One region of the Aliihoeflea sp. PC F10.4 genome, then DNA from elsewhere that is predicted to be linked to it. Evidence: riboswitches for the same ligand, from Rfam matches in the RefSeq annotation. Region 1 holds a riboswitch; the other holds the start of a gene.

Region 1 (9,245 bases):
TAATCATTGCCGATCACGCCGAAGCCGCCGACGACCTGATTGAGGATCGCCTCGCGATCGATGGCGTATTTCAGGGCGAGACGCAGATCGTTGTTGTCGAACGGCGCGGTGTCGCAGTGCATCAGGAAGGAATAAAAGCCCTTGCCGGATGTTTGCAGGATTTCAACGTTCGGCGAGCGTCCAAGGAAGGCGGCCGTATTGGGTGCAACCGTGTTGATCAGATCGACCTGACCGGCGCTGATGGCGCTGTTGCGCGCAGTCGCGTCGTTCATGACGGTGATTTCGACGGCATCGACGAAGCCGCGATCGTCACGCCAGTCGTTCTCGTTCTTCTCGAAAGTGGCGCGAACGCCCGGCGTGAAGTTCGTCAGTTTGAACGGCCCGGTGCCGACGGCGGCGGCGGGATCGTCGCGCCCGCCATTCGGCTGGATCTGCAGGTGATAGTCGGTCAAGACCAGCGGCAGGTCGGCATTCGGCTCGGTCAGCGTGATGACGAGTTCACCGCCATTCGCCTCGATCCGTTCGATGTCACCGAGCAGTCCGATCGCACCGGACTCCGAAGCTTCGTCCGCGTGTCTGCGCAACGTCTCGACGACGTCTTCGACAGTCAGTGGTTTGCCGTCATGAAATTCGACGCCTTGGCGTATCTGGAACGTCCAGGTTATGCCGTCTTCGGACACGTCCCAGGATTCAGCCAGCGAGGGCAGGGCTTCGCCCGTTTCAGGGTGCGATTCAACCAGGGTGTCGCCCCAGCAATGGCACAGAATGAATGCGAAAGTGGCTGCTGCAAGTGCCGGATCGAGCGTGTCGGCAGTCGACCCGCCGCCGAGTCCCATCCGTAGGGTGCCACCACGCTTCGGCTCCTGTGCGCGTGCTTTTCCACTGACAAGCAGGCCGGACGTTGCCGCGATACCGACCAGAGCGCTGCCGTGAAGAAAGCCGCGGCGGGTAAGGTTGAAGGGAGCGCGCCGCTTGGACAGGTCGAACGTCATGTCTGTATCCTCGGATTGAAAGTGCCGCGATCATTCTGGCGAAAGGCCGGGCCAAGGCAATTTCGCGCCTTGACGCTGGTTTGCGCTGGTTTACGCTACTCGCCATGTCAGCCCATCCCGAACCATTTGCGGAAAACCTGCGTTATGCCTGCGCGACGATGCCGTCAGTTTCGCATGTCTGTCGGCAGCACGGCTTCAATCGTCAGCAGTTCAATCGCTACATATCCGGCCAGTCGAGACCGTCGCCGAACAACTTACTGAGGATCGCGGCGGCGTTCGGCCTCGACACGGCCAGCTTCGATCTGGACCCGGAAAGCTTCAGGGCGGCGATGAGCGAACGGCGTTCGCCCACCGTTCGGAAATCCCTACTCGAAGATGGCTTTCCCGGCGATATCGATCAGCTTCGCCGCTATCTCGGCTTTTACCAGACTTGGCATGTTTCGCTTTCCTGGCCGGACCGGATCGTGTGCTCCTGCACGCATCTGGTCGAACAGGACGACAAGGTCGTGATAACCTCGCTTGAACGGATCGAGGATGCACAAAGCGGCATCCGGCAGCGATCGCGATATCACGGTCTCGTCGCCTACAGGCGCGGGCGCATTTTCGTGACCGAGCGAACCAGAGGCGAGGCGCCGACATTCGGCCAGACCATCATGCTCCCCTTCGAGATGCATCAGCGGCTGTACCTTCGCGGCCTGACGATGGGCGTCTCGTGGCGAAACGACAATCAGCCTTATGCATCGCGCATGATTTGGCGCTTTCAGGGCACGCATACAAATGTGCGCAAGCTTCTCGAAACATGCGGAATCTATCGCTCGAATTCGGCAGAGCTGCCGTCACCGGTAACGAGCTATCTGTCAGGCCCGCATCCGCTCACTGTCCTGCACGCAAATTGACCGACGAGCGCGCTCCCGCTCGATCCACCTGAGCGGCGGCGGCAGCGATCGCATTTCGCAGCCACACATGGCGCGGCGAGCCATGCTGGCGGGCATGCCACAGCATGCTCAGCGTAAAACGGCCGGGATCGGCCGGCGGCGCGCGCATGACGAAACGGTCCATGCCCGCCGCCATGCGGGCGAGACTTTTCGGTAAGGTCATCACGAGATCGGTGCGCGCCGCCATCTCGACCGCTGCCAGAAAATTCGGAACCCTCGCCTTGACCCGTCTCGTTCGCCCCATCGCCGCCAGCACCTCGTCGATCGGAGTCGATCCGACACCGGTGACGCTGATCGCGATGTGATCGAGTTCGAGAAAGCGCGGCAGCGTCAACGCACCTTCGCCCGCCGGGTGTCCCGAGCGCAGCACAGTCACATAGGCATCATCGAACAGGCTCCGGCGCTTTATACCGGCCGGCGCGTCGTCGATGACGCCGATCACCGCATCCAGCGTGCCGTCCTCGAGTTCATGGATGACGTCCGGTCCCGGCGCGACGATGTCGAGATCGAGCCCGGGCGCTTCACGGCCAAGGTGGCCGAGCAGCGGCGGACCGATAACGGCGGCGTAAAGGTCCGGCGTCGACAGGCGCACGCGGCCCGTTGCGGTTGCGGGATCGAAGACGGGCGCATCGAGCATGTCACCGACGCCCGCGAGAGTCTGCCGCAGGAGGGGCGCGATCTCCGTGGCACGCTCGCTCAAAACATATCCGCCAGTCCCGTCGACGAGCAGCGCATCGCCGAACAGGGATCGCAAACGCGCAAGGGCACGGCTGACAGCAGGCTGGCTCATGCCTAGGCGCACAGCCGCGCGCGTGACGTTCCGCTCGTCCAGCAGCGCTTCGAGCACTGTCAGAAGATTGAGGTCGACCGCACGTAAATTCACCTGACGCATGACGATTATATAACACATGCATTTCAAGCATGATAATGTGCAAGTTACCTTTCGACCATGATCACACAACATCAGGAGATCGGATCATGGACGTTATCTTTGGAGCCAATGGCCGCGCCGGCGGCGAGGTCGCAAGGGCACTTCTGGCAGACGGAAAAACCGTGCGCGTCGTCTTGCGCCGGGCGGAGCAGGCGGAAACCTGGCGGGCGCGAGGCGCCGATGTCGCGATTGCGGATATGGAAGATGCCGATGCCGTCGCGGCTGCACTCGAAGGCGCTACCGGCGCATTCCTGCTCAACCCGCCGCCCGTTTCGGGCGATCCGTATCTTCGTGCCGATATGATCGGAAAGGCACTGGCGCGAGGGGCGCAGCGTACCGGTCTTCCGAAGGCAGTCGTCCTGTCCTCGATCGGCGCGCAGCATGAATCGGGAACGGGCGTGATCTCCACCTTGCACCAGATCGAGACCCTGCTTGCCGATGTCGCCCCTGCCATCGCTTTCCTGCGGCCGGGCTATTACGTCGAGACATGGGGCGAGGTCGTCGATGCCGTTTTAGGCCAAAGCGTTCTTCCGACCTTTCTTGATCCCGATCTCAAAATGCCGATGGTCAGCACCATCGATGTCGGCCGTACGGCGGCGGCGCTGCTGGGCGAGGCGTGGACGGGCAAACGGGTGATCGAGCTTGGCGGCCTGGACGAATGGAGCGCCCGGAACGTCGCCGATGCTTTCGCCGCGGTGCTCGGCCGCGACGTCGCGCCGACCTTTGTTCCCGCGTCGGAGCGTTCGGGTGTCTATGCCGAGGCCGGCGTTCCGGCAGAGATCGCCGAGGCGCTTTCAGGCATGTATGATGGGCTTGCGAGCGGTCGTGTCGCGCGAGAAGGCGGCAGCACCGAGGACAGGCGCGGAACGACGCCGCTGGTCACGGCTGTCAGGCGCATCGTGGAAAACGCGCGGGAGAGCGCGGACCGATAGCGCGGTTTCCGATCGTCCAGCAAAACGGTGTTGAAAACGACATCGACGCGGTCATTGACAATGGCCGCGTCGAAAGCCCATTCTGCGATTTCACCAGGGGGGTCCTGACAAGGGGCTGAGATACTGCTGGCCTGAAGGCAGCGCAGTGACCCGTTGAACCTGATCCAGTTCACACTGGCGTAGGGACGGTGCGGGTGCCTTACCGGTCGGTTCGCGACTTTTCTTTTTCGAGGCGTCCTTCCTCCATCCCGTCAGAGCTGGGTCTCCATTGCTGCCAAGCGAGGAGCCTGACATGACATCGATTTCCGCCCCGAAAGTGACGACCGGCCCGTTGCCGGCCTCCGCCAAGATTTTCAAACCGGGCGTTCTGCATCCCGATATTCGCGTGCCCATGCGTCAGATCTCGGTGCATCCAAGCGCGGGCGAGCCACCCGTGACGGTTTACGATTCCTCCGGTCCCTATACGGGTGAGGGTGACATTGCGATCGAGCGTGGATTGCCGCGCCTGCGCGAAGGCTGGATCACCGCGCGCGGCGATGTCGAGGCTTATGAGGGCCGCCATGTCCAGCCGGCCGACAACGGGTTCGTGTCGAAGGATCGCCTGACGCCGGAATTTCCGCTTCGCCATCGCCCGCTGCGTGCGAAAGCTGGAAAGGCTGTCAGCCAGATCGCCTATGCACGCGCGGGCATCGTCACACCGGAAATGGAATTCGTCGCCATTCGCGAAAATCTTGGCCGCGCGGCGATGCGTGAGAAGATGACGCGGGACGGCGAAAGCTTCGGCGCAGCGATCCCCGACTACGTGACGCCGGAATTCGTACGCGAGGAGGTGGCGCGGGGACGCGCGATCATCCCGGCCAACATCAACCATCCCGAACTCGAACCGATGGCGATCGGTCGCAATTTCCTCGTCAAGATCAACGCCAATATCGGCAATTCCGCCGTCACATCTTCCATGGCCGAAGAGGTGGAGAAGATGGTGTGGGCGATCCGCTGGGGCGCGGATACGGTGATGGACCTGTCGACGGGGCGCAACATCCACAATATCCGCGACTGGATCATCCGCAACGCACCGGTGCCGATCGGCACGGTGCCGATCTATCAGGCGCTCGAAAAGGTCGGCGGCGTGGCGGAAGACCTGAACTGGGACGTGTTCCGCGACACGCTGATCGAGCAGGCCGAGCAAGGCGTCGACTATTTCACGATCCATGCCGGCGTGCGGCTGGCGCATATCCCGCTCACGGTCGACCGCGTCACCGGGATCGTGTCGCGCGGCGGCTCGATCATGGCGAAGTGGTGCCTGCACCATCATCGCGAGAGCTTTCTCTACGAGCATTTCGAGGAAATCTGCGAAATAGCGCGGGCTTACGACGTGTCGTTCTCGCTCGGCGACGGGTTGCGTCCCGGCTCCATCGCCGATGCGAACGACGCCGCGCAATTCGCCGAACTGGAGACACTGGGCGAACTGACGCAGATCGCCTGGAAGCACGATTGTCAGGTGATGATCGAAGGCCCCGGCCATGTGCCGATGCACAAGATCAAGGAAAACATGGACAAGCAATTGGAGGTCTGCGGCGAGGCCCCGTTCTATACGCTCGGGCCGCTGACGACCGACATCGCGCCGGGTTACGATCACATTACCTCCGGCATCGGCGCGGCCATGATCGGCTGGTTCGGCACGGCGATGCTTTGCTACGTCACGCCCAAAGAGCATCTGGGACTGCCCGACCGCGACGACGTGAAGACCGGTGTCATCACCTATAAGATCGCCGCCCATGCTGCCGATCTCGCCAAAGGGCATCCGGCGGCGAAAATCCGCGACGACGCGCTTTCCCGCGCGCGCTTCGAGTTTCGCTGGGAGGACCAGTTCAACCTCTCGCTCGATCCCGATACGGCGCGCAGCTTCCATGACGAGACATTGCCGAAGGAGGCGCACAAAGTCGCGCATTTCTGTTCGATGTGCGGGCCGAAATTCTGCTCCATGAAGATCAGCCACGACATCCGCGACGCCGCGCGCGCGGAAGCCGGGATGGCGGACATGGCGCAGAAATACCGCGAGGGCGGCGACCTCTACATGCCGGTGGAAGCGCGTCAGGCGGGAGAGTGATGGTGCGGGTGCTCGTCAGGGGCGCGGGCGTGGCCGGTCTCGCCGTCGCGTTTGAGCTTCGCCGGCAAGGCCATTCTGTCGAAATCTTCGATCGTGCAGGCGTGGTCGGCGCGGGCGCATCGGGGCTTGCCGGCGGCATGCTTGCGCCGTTCTGCGAAGGGGAAAGCGCACCCGAGATCGTCACGCGGCTTGGCCGCGCCGCCGCTGACTGGTGGGAGGCAGCGCTGCCCGGCCATGTGCGCCGTAAAGGCACGCTTGTCGTCGCGCCGCCGCGCGATACGGGCGAATTGAAACGCTTCGCCGAGCGCACGACAGGCCACGAATGGCTCGGCGAAGACGCTATCGCCGAACTCGAACCTGCGCTGGCGGGACGGTTCCGCACGGCGCTGTTCTTCTCCGAGGAGGCGCATCTCGACCCGCGCGCTGCGCTCGGTGCGCTTCATGAACGGCTGGCGGGCGATGGCGTGCGGTTCCGTTTCGGCGCGTCTTCATCAGCGGAGAATTTCAACGCTGTGTTCGACTGCACGGGTGCGGCAGCGATCGGTGCACTCCCGGGGCTGCGCGGCGTGCGCGGCGAAATGCTTTATCTGGAAACGGACGAGATAGCGCTGTCGCGCCCCGTTCGGCTCCTGCATCCGCGTCATCCGCTCTATGTCGTGCCGCGGGCGGGCGGGCGTTTCATGGTCGGTGCGACGATGGTCGAGGCGAATGAGGGTGGGCCAGTCTCGGCACGCTCGCTGATGGAACTTTTGAACGCCGCCTACGCGCTTCATCCCGCATTCGGTGAAGCGCGGGTGGTGGAGACCAGCGCGGGCGTACGCCCCGCCTTCGACGACAATGTGCCGCGCGTCGTGCGCATCGGCGATGCGGTCCACGTCAACGGTTTTTACCGTCACGGCTTTCTGCTCGCGCCAGCGATGGCGCGTGAGGCCGTGTCGCTTCTGGAAAGGGTGCCCGCATGAGAAAGATCATCGTCAACGGGGAGGAACGGGCGGTCGAAGCCGCGACGCTCGACGCGCTCCTGTCACTGCTCGATTACGAAGGAAACTGGATCGCGACGGCGGTCAATGGCGAGATCGTGCGCAAGCCGGATCGCAGTGGCTGTACGCTCAATAATGGCGACCGGGTAGAAATCCTTTCGCCGATGCAGGGAGGCTGAAAATGCTCGATCTTTACGGCGTTAACGTCACATCCCGCATGCTTTTGGGCACCGCGCGCTATCCATCACCCAAGGTGCTGGCGGATGCCGTGCGTACGGCTCGAACCGAAATCGTCACCGTTTCGCTGCGCCGCGAAAGCGCGGGCGGCCGGGCGGGCGGAGCCTTCCTCGAGATGATCGCCAAGCTGGGCGTGCGGGTCCTTCCGAACACGGCCGGTTGCCACAGCGCGCGCGAGGCCGTCACCACGGCGCAGATGGCCCGCGAGATTTTCCAGACCAACTGGATCAAGCTCGAAGTGATCGGCCACCACGACACGCTCCAGCCCGATGTGTTCGGGCTGGTCGAGGCCGCGCGCATTCTTTGCGACGATGGCTTCGAGGTCTTTCCCTACACGACCGACGATCTCGTCGTCGCCGAGCGCCTCGTCGAGGCCGGAGGCAAGGTGCTGATGCCGTGGTGTGCGCCGATCGGATCGGCTATGGGACCGGTCAATCTGCCGGCGCTGCGGTCTATGCGCGCGCATTTTCCCGATGTGCCGCTGATCGTCGATGCGGGGCTTGGCCGTCCCTCGCATGCGGCTGCCGTCATGGAACTCGGCTATGACGCGGTTCTCCTCAACACGGCGGTGGCGAATGCGGGCGATCCGGTCGCCATGGCCGGTGCGTTCGCGAATGCAGTCGACGCCGGGCGTGCAGGTTTCGACGCCGGGCTTCTGGAGCCGCGCGACATGGCGGTTCCCTCCACGCCCGTGATCGGAAAGGCGGTGTTTTCGTGAAGCTCGACCCGTTCTACCTCATCGTCGACAGCGCCGACTGGATCGCGCGCCTCGTGCCGCTTGGCGTCAAACTCGTCCAGTTGCGCATCAAGGATGCCGACGAGGTCACGCTGCGCGCTGAAATCCGAGCGGCGAAAAAGGTCTGCGAACGTCACGACTGCACGCTGGTCGTCAACGACTATTGGCAACTGGCGATCGAGGAAGGTTGCACCTTCGTACACCTGGGGCAGGAGGATCTGGCGGACGCCGACCGTGACGCTATCGCGCGCGCCGGCATGCGCCTCGGCGTTTCCTCTCATGACGGCGCGGAGCTTGATGCGGCGCTCGGCGCACGGCCGGACTATGTGGCGCTCGGTCCGATCTACCCGACCATATTGAAGAAGATGAAATGGGCGCCACAGGGTGTAGCTCGGCTCGCATCATGGCGTGAACGCATCGGTGATCTGCCGCTTGTCGCGATCGGCGGGCTGAACCCTGAACGCCTGCCTGGCGTGTTCGAAAACGGAGCGGACAGCGCCGCCGTCGTCACCGATATCACGCTCAACGCCGATCCCGAGGCGCGTACGCGTGAATGGATCACGGCGACCGAAAGATGGCGTCACCACTGACGGTAGAAATGATGGAGCGGCCCATGGCCATGACCGACATCGAGCCGGTCCGCCGCGCCGAGCGCGCCCTGGAGATAGTCCTTGGCGCGCCGCACCGCATCCTCGACTGCGTATGAGGGCAGCAGCGCGGCGATCGCAGCCGACAGGGTGCAGCCCGTGCCGTGATCGTTCTTCGTCGCGATCCGGGGCGCGGAAAGCTCGATTGTCGTCTCGCCAGAATGCAACAGGTCGACGCTGGTCTCGCCGCCGGCGTGCCCGCCCTTGAGCAGGACCCAGCGCGAACCGAGCGCGTGGAGATCGCTGACCTTTTCGCGCATCTGATCCAGCGACCAGTCGGACTCGATGCCGAGAAACACACCTGCTTCGGGCAGGTTCGGCGTGATTACGTCGGACAGCGGCACGAGGCTTTCGCGCAACGCCGAGACGGCTTCCGGAGCAAGCAGGTGATCGCCGCTCTTGGCGACCATGACCGGGTCGAGCACGATGTTCTTCGCGCCATGATGGTAAAGGCGATCCGCAATGGCGCGCGCGATTCCTTCATTGGCGACCATGCCGATCTTCACCGCGTCGACGCGCACGTCGTCGAAGACGGCGTCGATCTGCGCGGCGACGAAATCGGGTTCCAGCGCCACGAAGGAGCGCACGCCTTGCGTATTTTGTGCGACGACGGCTGTGACGACCGACATCGCATAGGCTCCCATGGCGCTGAACGCCTTGATGTCGGCCTGGATGCCCGCGCCGCCGGTCGGGTCGGTGCCGGCGATGGTGAGAACGTTGGGCGGTGTCTTGGGCATGGTCGATCCTT
Region 2 (9,245 bases), 1.8 Mb from region 1:
ACCGATGCCGACCGCGTCACCGCCGCCGACATGATGCGCGCCATCGAGCTGCATGAGGCGATGGAGCGGGCACGGGGCGAGCGCTTTCATGAGCCCCAGCCGGACGAGGCCGACATGCCGGAACCTGTCGAGGAAGAGCCGGCAGCAGCGCCGCGACCGCCATCGGCCCAGCCGACGAGCAGTGAGAACGTCACACCCCTTTCCGTCAACGAGCGCAAACGGTTCGACCCATGAGCATCAAGCCCAAGGACATTCAGGCCAAAAGCGGTTTTGCCGCACTGATCGACCGGCTCGACGATGGCGACATCATGCGTGTCGTGTTCGGCGCCATGCTGGCCGGAACCGTCTGCGTGCTCGCGCTCGACGTGAACGATATGCGCAAACAGACCGGTGGGCTTTGGCCATCGTCGGACCCTTCGGTCAATGTTTCGCAACCAATCCTGCCGCCCGCCGTCGAGACGGACGGCTCGGCTTCCGGCTCGCAGGACCCACGCGAAAACGTGCAGACGAACGAGGCGGCGTTGAAAGACGCGATCCGCTTCGAGCTGAAGCCCGGCGGCGTTCTTGCCGCGACCGGCTCGATCGATGTCGGCTCGTCCACCCGCCTTGCGGAAGAACTCGACGCGCGCGGCGAATATGTGCGCACGGTGTCGCTCGATTCTCCCGGCGGCTCGCTGGAAGACGCGATGGCGATGGCCCGGATGATCCGCGAACGCGATCTTGGAACCCTCGTACCGGACGGCGCGCTGTGCGCCTCGTCCTGCCCCCTCGTGCTCGCCGGCGGCACGACCCGCACGGTCGGCCAGAAGGCGGCGGTCGGCCTGCACCAGTTCTATTCCGGTTCGGCCGAAATGCCCGGCCCAGAGCAGGCGATGTCGGACGCGCAGATCACCGCCGCGCGCATTTCGCGCTATTTGATGGAGATGGGGGTCGAGCCGGCCATGTGGTTGCACGCTCTCGATACGCCGCCTCGCGCGCTTTATTACCTGTCGCAGCAGGAAATGGCCGAATACGGGCTTGTTACGACGACTGGCCCGCTCGCGATGCGGTGACCTGTCCGCCGCCGCCCTTGACGGTGAGCGGCAGCGCGGCCCGCACGCAATCGCGCCCGCCATCCTTGGCCGCGTAAAGCGCGGCGTCCGCTCTTTTGTGCAGGCTGACGGCCGGCTCGCCATGCGACCGTTCGGCCACGCCGAAACTCGCCGTCACGCGCTCGTCCTCCCGCAGCCCTTCGATGGCGAGATGCTGCATGCGCAGGCGCACATCCTCCGCGAAAAGCCGTGCGGCGGACACAGTATAGCCCGGCAAAAGCACCGCGAATTCCTCGCCGCCGATCCGGCCGACGAAATGCGAATCTTTCGTCGCCTCGCGCAATGTGCGAGAGAAGGCGACGATCACAGCGTCACCGACGCCGTGCCCATAGGTGTCGTTCACGGTTTTGAAATGGTCGAGGTCGGCAACGACGAGCGACAGTGGTTGACCGCCGGTGCGCCCGTAAAGCTCGAGATGGCGCTCGAAGCCGCGCCGGTTGAGCGTTTGCGACAGCATGTCCGTTTCCGACTGCTGCGTCAGCGCGGCAAGAAGATTGCGCACGAGGATGACGAACAGCGTCAGAGCCACGCTGACGGCGAGGACCGCCGCGGCCGACTGACCGATCTGCGCATAGAGAGTGGATGTGTAATCCGCCGGCGTCGCACCCGGCCCGCCGGTCACCTGAGCGAGGAAGGGCTTGGCGAGATAGTGAAGCGCCGTCAGCCCCAGGAGACCCGCCAGAACGTAGTCGAGGCGGTGGCAGTGGCGCGAGCGCACGACGAGCAGTGCGCCGATCGACTGCAAGATGAAATAGGGCGCCTGATAGATCATCATGCGCACGACGGATTCACGCGGCATGCCGTCGCTGAAGATCTTCGCCGCCAGCCCGATAACGAGCACGACGGCGATCAGCCTGACCGGCTGGCGCACGTCGTAGAAGCGCGAAACGCCGGTATTGAACGCAACGAGCGCAGCCAGAAACGCCACATAGCCCAAGCTCTCGGCGATCAGCCCGCCATGGGCGAGCGGCGTGAAAAGTTCGACGCCGAAGAATGCCGCGCCCAGCGCATAGCCGAGCGCGAACCAGCGGGCCGATAACCGCTGGTCATCATAGATCGCAATCGCCAGAAACGCTGCAGCCAGAAGGCAGGCGATCGCGAAATTGGCCGCCAGAAGAAATTCCGCACCCAATGGTCAACCTCGTACGACATATCGGGCCGTTGCCTGCCGAACGATCCACCGCCGATACTCGCGGCAATGATACGATCAGGCGACAGGAACAACGCAAATAAACAAGATGGGAGCCGCCGCCGCAGTCCCGATCTTCGATGCTTATGGTTAGCGAATTGCAAAGGCGCTGCAAGCAAAAGCCGCAGCACCTTAACGTTAATCCGGCATGCGCCAGTCGGCGATCAATGCCAGTCGCGGATATCCACGAAATGGCCCGCGATCGCCGCCGCCGCCGCCATCGCGGGCGAGACGAGATGCGTGCGACCCTTGAAGCCCTGCCGCCCCTCGAAATTGCGGTTCGAGGTCGAGGCACAGCGCTCCTGCGGCTTCAGCCGGTCGTCGTTCATTGCAAGACACATGGAGCAGCCCGGCTCGCGCCAGTCGAAGCCGGCAGCCTTGAAAATCTTGTCGAGACCTTCCTCCTCGGCCTGCTTCTTTACGAGGCCGGAACCGGGCACGACCATGGCGTCGACGCTGGACGCGACCGTCCTGCCTTCGATCACCTTCGCTGCCGCACGCAGATCTTCGATGCGGCCATTTGTGCATGAGCCGATGAATACCCGGTCGATGGAGATATCGGTGATCTTCGTCCCCGGCGTGAGGCCCATATAGTCGAGCGCGCGCTGCTTGGAGATGCGCTTGGTCTCTTCCTTGATTGCGGCCGGGTCCGGCACGACGCCGCCGACCGAGATGACGTCTTCGGGCGACGATCCCCACGAGACGATCGGCGGTAGGTTCGCCGCATCGAGCACCACGACCTTATCGTAATGCGCGCCCTCGTCGGAGGTCAGCGTCTTCCAGTAGTCCAGGGCCATATCCCAGGCCTTGCCTTTCGGCGCACGCGGCTTGTCCTTCACATAGGCGAAGGTCGTCTCGTCGGGCGCGATCAGGCCCGCCCGAGCCCCACCTTCGATGCTCATGTTGCAGATCGTCATGCGGCCTTCCATCGAAAGCGCGCGGATCGCTTCGCCCGCATATTCGATGACGTAGCCGGTGCCGCCGGCCGTGCCGATCTCGCCGATGATGGCAAGGATGATGTCCTTTGCGGTGACGCCTGCGGGCAACTGCCCGTCGACGCGCACCAGCATGTTCTTCGCCTTTTTCTGAATCAGCGTCTGCGTGGCGAGCACATGCTCGACCTCGGACGTGCCTATACCGTGCGCGAGCGCGCCGAACGCGCCATGCGTGGAAGTGTGGCTGTCGCCGCACACGATCGTCATGCCCGGCAGGGTGAAGCCCTGTTCCGGCCCGATGATGTGGACGATGCCCTGCCGGATATCGACCTCGTTATAGTAGTCGATGCCGAAATCGGCCGCGTTCTTCGCCAGCGCCTCGACCTGGATGCGGCTTTCCTCGTTCTTGATACCGTCCTTGCGGTCGGGCGAGGTTGGCACGTTATGATCGACGACGGCGAGCGTGCGCTCGGGATGGCGCACCTTGCGGCCGGCCATGCGCAGTCCCTCGAAGGCCTGCGGGCTGGTCACTTCATGGACGAGGTGGCGGTCGATATAAAGAAGGCAGGTGCCGTCGGCCTGACGGTCGACCACATGGTCGTCGAAAATCTTGTCATAAAGGGTGCGCGGTGCGCTCATGGCTTGTATTCCGTAATTTGGAAACTGGCGAAGGCGGCCATGATCGGCCGCATGAAAAGCGGAATTACGCGCCGGGCGCGCGCGTCGAGATTGCGCCGGACACGCGGGCATAGAACCGCGCGGGCAGGCGCTTCCTGTCCTGCAGCGTGAACCGCCTGTAGCCGGGTTTTCCGAAGAGCTTTTCCATCACCGCTTCAATACCAGCCTTTTCAGGTAGCTTCAATCGTCCGGCGGGCCGTCCTGACCGTCGACGCGGCCAAGCCGCTTTTCCAAAGCGTGCATCAGGCCCAGGATGATGATCGCCAGCAACGTCGCGAATGCGCCGACCTGCCAGAACCCCAGCCCGGAGGCGAGCCCGATAGCCCCCGCCAACCACAGGCCCGCACCCGTCGTCAGTCCTTTGACCTTGCCTTGAGCAAAGATAATGGAACCGGCCGCCAGAAAGGCAACGCCGGCCGTGACCGCTTCGATCAAGCGCAACGGATCGAGGCGCGAGGCGTCGGCCTCGAACTGGTTGGAATGGACAATCTCGATGCCGAGGATCGCAAAGGCGGCCGAGGCGAGCGCCACCAGCATATGCGTTCGAAGGCCCGCCGGATGTGAGCGCCATTCGCGCTCGAAGCCGATCATAGCGCCGAACAGCGCTGCCGCCAGAAGTCGCGCCACGATAACGCCGAACGGCAGATGGGTGGGATGGCCGAAGTCAAGGAGGATGTCGTCCATGAAGGTGGCACCGGCAGGAAAGTTGCGTTTCCCAGCAACGCCGCTCCGCCGCATTCGTTCACCGACTGCTAAAATTTATGCCGGCGAAGCATTCACCGACTACGCGACAGTTCCCGTGTCGCCCGCTCCAGCCCGTTGAGGGTGAGCGGGTACATGCGCTCGCCGACGATCTCCCGGATCATCTGGATCGAATGCGTATAGGACCAATGTTTCTCGCGCACCGGGTTGAGCCAAACCGCCTTCGGCCATTGCGCGAGCGCGCGTTGCAGCCAAACGATGCCGGCTTCCTCGTTCCAGTGTTCCACCGCACCGCCCGGATATGCGATCTCATAAGGGCTCATGGAGGCGTCGCCAACGAAGATCGCCTTGTAGTCCGGCCCATATTTGTGAAGCACATCGAAGGTACGCATCACTTCGGAGTGACGTCGACGATTGTCCTTCCAAACGCCCTCGTAAAGGCAGTTGTGGAAGTAGAAATATTCCATGTGCTTGAATTCGCCGCGCACGGCCGAAAACAGTTCCTCAACCACCTTGATATGGTCATCCATCGACCCACCGACGTCGAAGAACATCAGGAGCTTGACCGCGTTGCGCCGCTCCGGCCGTGTCTGGACGTCGAGATAGCCATGCTCGGCGGTCGAGCGGATCGTGCCGGAAAGATCGAACTCCTCGTCGGCGCCCTCTCGCACCCAGCGCCGCAGGCGCTTCAGCGCAACCTTGATGTTGCGCGTACCAAGCTCGACGGAATCGTCGAAGTTCTTGAACTCGCGCTTGTCCCACACCTTCACCGCGCGCCGATGCCGGCTTTCGTGCTGGCCGATCCTGACGCCGTCGGGATTGTAGCCATAAGCGCCGAAGGGCGACGTGCCCGCCGTGCCGATCCATTTCGAACCGCTCTGGTGGCGGCCTTTCTGCTCCTGCAGACGCTGTTTCAACGTCTCCATCAGCTTTTCGAACCCGCCGAGCGCCTCGACGAGCTTCTTTTCCTCGTCTGTCAGATGCTTTTCGGCAAGCCGGCGCAGCCATTCGTCGGGCAAATTGCGCGCATCGATGGCCCCTTCGCCAAACACCGCCTCCACGCCCTTGAAGACGTGCCCGAACACCTGATCGAACCGGTCGATGTGCCGCTCATCCTTCACCAGCGCTGCGCGCGACAGATAGTAGAAGCCCTCTACATCGTATTCGACGAGGCGTGCATCCATGCCTTCGAGCAGCGTCAGATATTCGCGCAGGGAAACGGGAACGCGCGCGGCTTTCAGTTCGAGGAAGAACGGAATGAACATCATCGCAGGCTAAAGCAAGAACCTGAAAAGTGGAAACCGGTTTTGGGACAAATCCGATGCTTCATAAAGGAGCTCTTGCCACGTCTGGCGGCCCATTCTATGTCTTTGCCATCTAACGGGGTGCCGCGTCCGTCGCGGCTGAGAGGCATCGCCAACCCGCTGAACCTGATCCGGCTCATACCGGCGGAGGGATTAGACGCAAAATCATCCGGCGCCTGTCCTTCAACACGTAAAAGGAGGCAATGATGATCTCGTCCCGTATAGTCGCAACCGCGCTTTTTGCATCCGCTGCCGCCCTGCCGGCTGCCGCGCAGGAAACGCTGACCGTCTACACCTATGACAGCTTCACAGCAGAATGGGGGCCGGGCCCGCTCGTCAAGCAGGCGTTCGAGGCCGAATGCGGCTGCACGCTGAATTTCGTCGCAGCCGCCGACGGGGTCGCACTCCTGAACCGCCTGAAGCTCGAAGGCGAAAACACCGATGCCGATATCGTGCTCGGCCTCGACACCAATCTGACCTTCGAGGCGCAGGAAAGCGGCCTTTTTGCCCCGCACGGCATCTCGCTGGAGACCGTCACCGTACCGCATGGCTGGAACGACGACATCTTCGTGCCGTTCGACTACGGATATTTCGCCTTCGTCTACGATTCCGAGGTGATCGACACTCCGCCAGCAAGCTTCGCAGAACTGCTGGACGGCGACCCGGAAACGAAGATCGTCATTCAGGACCCGCGCACCTCGACGCCCGGTCTTGGCCTGCTCCTCTGGGTCAAGGCGATCTATGGCGACGAATCGCAGGAAGCGTGGGAGAAATTGTCGGAACGCGTTCTGACAGTCACGCCGGGCTGGAGCGAGGCCTACGGACTGTTCACCTCCGGCGAGGCACCGATGGTTCTGTCCTATACGACATCGCCCGCCTATCATCAGATATCCGAGCGCACGAACCGCTATCAGGCGGCGATCTTTGAAGAAGGGCATTATCTTCAGGTCGAGGTTGCAGCCGCGACGGTGGGCGGCGCGCAAAATCCGCTGACCGCGCAGTTCCTCGAATTCATGACCGGCCCCGGCTTTCAGGACGCGATTCCCGAGCACAACTGGATGTTCCCGGCCGGCCCCACCTCCGAACCGCTCAATCCCGTTTTCGAAGACGCCGTCGCGCCGGAAGACGCACTGCAATTGCCGGCTGAGGAAATCGCGGAAAACCGCAGCGCCTGGATCGATGAATGGCTCTCCGTCATGAGCCGCTGAGAGGCGCGGTCGCGGCGGGCACCATTGCACTCGCTGCGCTTGCCCTCATCGTCGGCGGTGCGTTTGTCGGGCTGATAATCGAGGGTGCGCGGGACCCGTCGGGCGCGCTGTCCGCATTCGATCCCTATCTACTGCGTGTCGCACGCTTCACGCTCTGGCAGGCGATCCTTTCCACCGCGGTCTCGGTCCTGCCTGCGATCCTCGTTGCGCGCGCATTATCGCGCCGGCCCGATTTCTCCGGCCGCCGTCTGCTGCTCGCCCTTTTCGCGGTGCCGCTCGCTTTGCCGGCCATCGTCGCCGCGCTCGGTGTGCTGGCGCTGCTCGGCCGTGCGGGGCTTCTTGCCGAGACACTGACGTCGCTCACCGGCGCGCGCTGGCAGGGAATTTACGGCCTGTCGGGTATTCTCGTCGCGCACGCCTTCTTCAACCTACCGCTCGCGACCCGGCTTTTGCTCGCTGCCCTCGACACGGTACCGAACGACCGCTGGCGGCTGGCGAGCCAGCTCGGCCTCGGGTCCTGGGCGACGTTTCGCATCGTCGAATGGCCGGTCCTGCGCGCCGCGTTGCCGGGCGTCGCCGGCCTCGTCTTCATGTTGTGCGTGACCTCCTTCACCATCGTCCTGATCCTTGGCGGCGGCCCGCGCGCTACAACGCTCGAAGTCGCGATCTATCAGGCGTTGCGCTTCGACTTCGCGCCAGCCCGCGCCGTCGCGCTCGTCGCGGTGCAGATCGCGCTGACCCTCGCCATAGTCGTCGCGCTAAAGCGCATCGGAGCGGACCTTGCGCCCGATACGGCCATCGGCATGACCGCGCGTCGACCGCGCTCGCGCGCGTGGTCCGGCAAGATCGCGGATGCCGTGCCCATCCTCGCCGCAATCGTCTTCGTCGCAGCCCCGATGGCGACCGTGATCATTTCCGGCCTGCGCGCCGATCTTCTTCGGCTCGCTGCCGATCCGGCTGTCCATGCCGCGACCTTGACCAGCCTGCGCCTTGCAGCATTCGCGGCCTGCTTCACGCTCGTGCTTTCGCTCTGCCTCGTGCGCGCCCGTCAGCGGCTGGAAATTCGCCGCGCAGGTCGCCGGCCCGGCCTTCTGGAACGTGCGATGGATACGGGCGCAGGCTTCGTGCTCGTCATCCCGCCCATCGTCGTCGGCGCTGGCTGGTTCATCCTTCTGCGCAACACCGGCAACGTTCTCCTCTACGCCGCGCCGATGGTCGTCGCGGTTAATACCGTAATGGCGCTGCCCTTCGCGCTGCGCATCCTGCGTCCGGCACATGACGCGGCAGCCGCACGCTACGACCGGCTCGCCGCCTCGCTCGGCATGAGCGCTTTCGATCGCGCACGCCTCGTCGACTGGCCGCTTTTGCGCCGTCCGCTCTTTACCGCCTTCGCCTTCGCGATGGCCCTGTCGCTCGGCGATCTCGGCGTCATCGCCCTTTTCGGGTCGGATGCCGTGCAGACACTGCCCTATCTTCTTCTGTCGCGCATGGGCGCATACCGCACCGAGGACGCGGCCGGCATCGCGCTTTTCTTAGCCCTCCTGACGCTGATACTGATGCTGGCTTCCGAATGTGCGGGACGCAGGCAAAGATGACGAACGCACTCGAACTTCACGATATCCGCTTCGCCTATCCGGGCGGCAGCGAAATGGCGTTCGATTTTTCCGTTCCGGCCGGCGAGATCGTCGGACTTTTAGGCGCGAGCGGCTCGGGCAAGTCGACGCTTCTGCATCTCGTTGCCGGTTTCGAGGAACCGCAGGACGGTACGATCCGCATCGGCGGGCAGGATGTGACGCGGATCGACCCGGCCAAACGCCCCGTCTCGATGGTCTTTCAGGAGAACAATCTCTTTCACCACCTCACCGTCGCAGACAATGTCGGGCTTGGCCGTTCGCCCGCGCTGCGGCTGACAGAAGCGGACCGCGCCGATATCGCTCAAGCGCTTGCCGATGTCGGCCTCGCCGGCAAGGAGGATCGACGGCCAGACGCCCTGTCCGGCGGCGAGCGTCAACGCACCGCGCTCGCCCGCGCACTCGTGCGTCGCCATCCGCTGCTGCTTCTCGACGAACCCTTCGCTTCGCTCGGTCCCGCGCTTCGCAGCGAAATGATCGAACTCGTCCGCAAGCTGCACGCACGTT

What was found. A riboswitch is a leader RNA that binds a small molecule or an ion and turns the genes downstream of it on or off. The one in region 1 is predicted to bind thiamine pyrophosphate.
Region 2: linked by a shared signal. The riboswitch ahead of thiB (thiamine ABC transporter substrate binding subunit) and the one ahead of thiC (phosphomethylpyrimidine synthase ThiC) in region 1 are both predicted to bind thiamine pyrophosphate.

What each region holds. Positions count from the first base shown of each region.
Region 1 covers NZ_JBTSWH010000001.1:2,404,821-2,414,065, reverse strand. The annotation lists gene ACX82Z_RS12295 (ABC transporter substrate-binding protein) at 1-992, opposite strand, end outside; gene ACX82Z_RS12290 (helix-turn-helix domain-containing protein) at 1,097-1,888, shown strand; gene ACX82Z_RS12285 (LysR family transcriptional regulator) at 1,866-2,819, opposite strand; gene ACX82Z_RS12280 (NmrA family NAD(P)-binding protein) at 2,906-3,790, shown strand; TPP riboswitch at 3,876-3,994, shown strand; gene thiC (phosphomethylpyrimidine synthase ThiC) at 4,083-5,897, shown strand; gene thiO (glycine oxidase ThiO) at 5,897-6,859, shown strand; gene thiS (sulfur carrier protein ThiS) at 6,856-7,056, shown strand; gene ACX82Z_RS12260 (thiazole synthase) at 7,059-7,832, shown strand; gene ACX82Z_RS12255 (thiamine phosphate synthase) at 7,829-8,440, shown strand; gene thiD (bifunctional hydroxymethylpyrimidine kinase/phosphomethylpyrimidine kinase) at 8,431-9,234, opposite strand.
Region 2 covers NZ_JBTSWH010000001.1:4,157,776-4,167,020, reverse strand. The annotation lists gene ACX82Z_RS20975 (hypothetical protein) at 1-234, shown strand, start outside; gene ACX82Z_RS20970 (COG3904 family protein) at 231-1,052, shown strand; gene ACX82Z_RS20965 (GGDEF domain-containing protein) at 1,021-2,223, opposite strand; gene leuC (3-isopropylmalate dehydratase large subunit) at 2,445-3,854, opposite strand; gene ACX82Z_RS20955 (hypothetical protein) at 3,919-4,041, opposite strand; gene ACX82Z_RS20950 (MgtC/SapB family protein) at 4,074-4,577, opposite strand; gene ACX82Z_RS20945 (vWA domain-containing protein) at 4,670-5,860, opposite strand; TPP riboswitch at 5,967-6,069, shown strand; gene thiB (thiamine ABC transporter substrate binding subunit) at 6,103-7,107, shown strand; gene thiP (thiamine/thiamine pyrophosphate ABC transporter permease) at 7,083-8,702, shown strand; gene thiQ (thiamine ABC transporter ATP-binding protein) at 8,699-9,245, shown strand, end outside.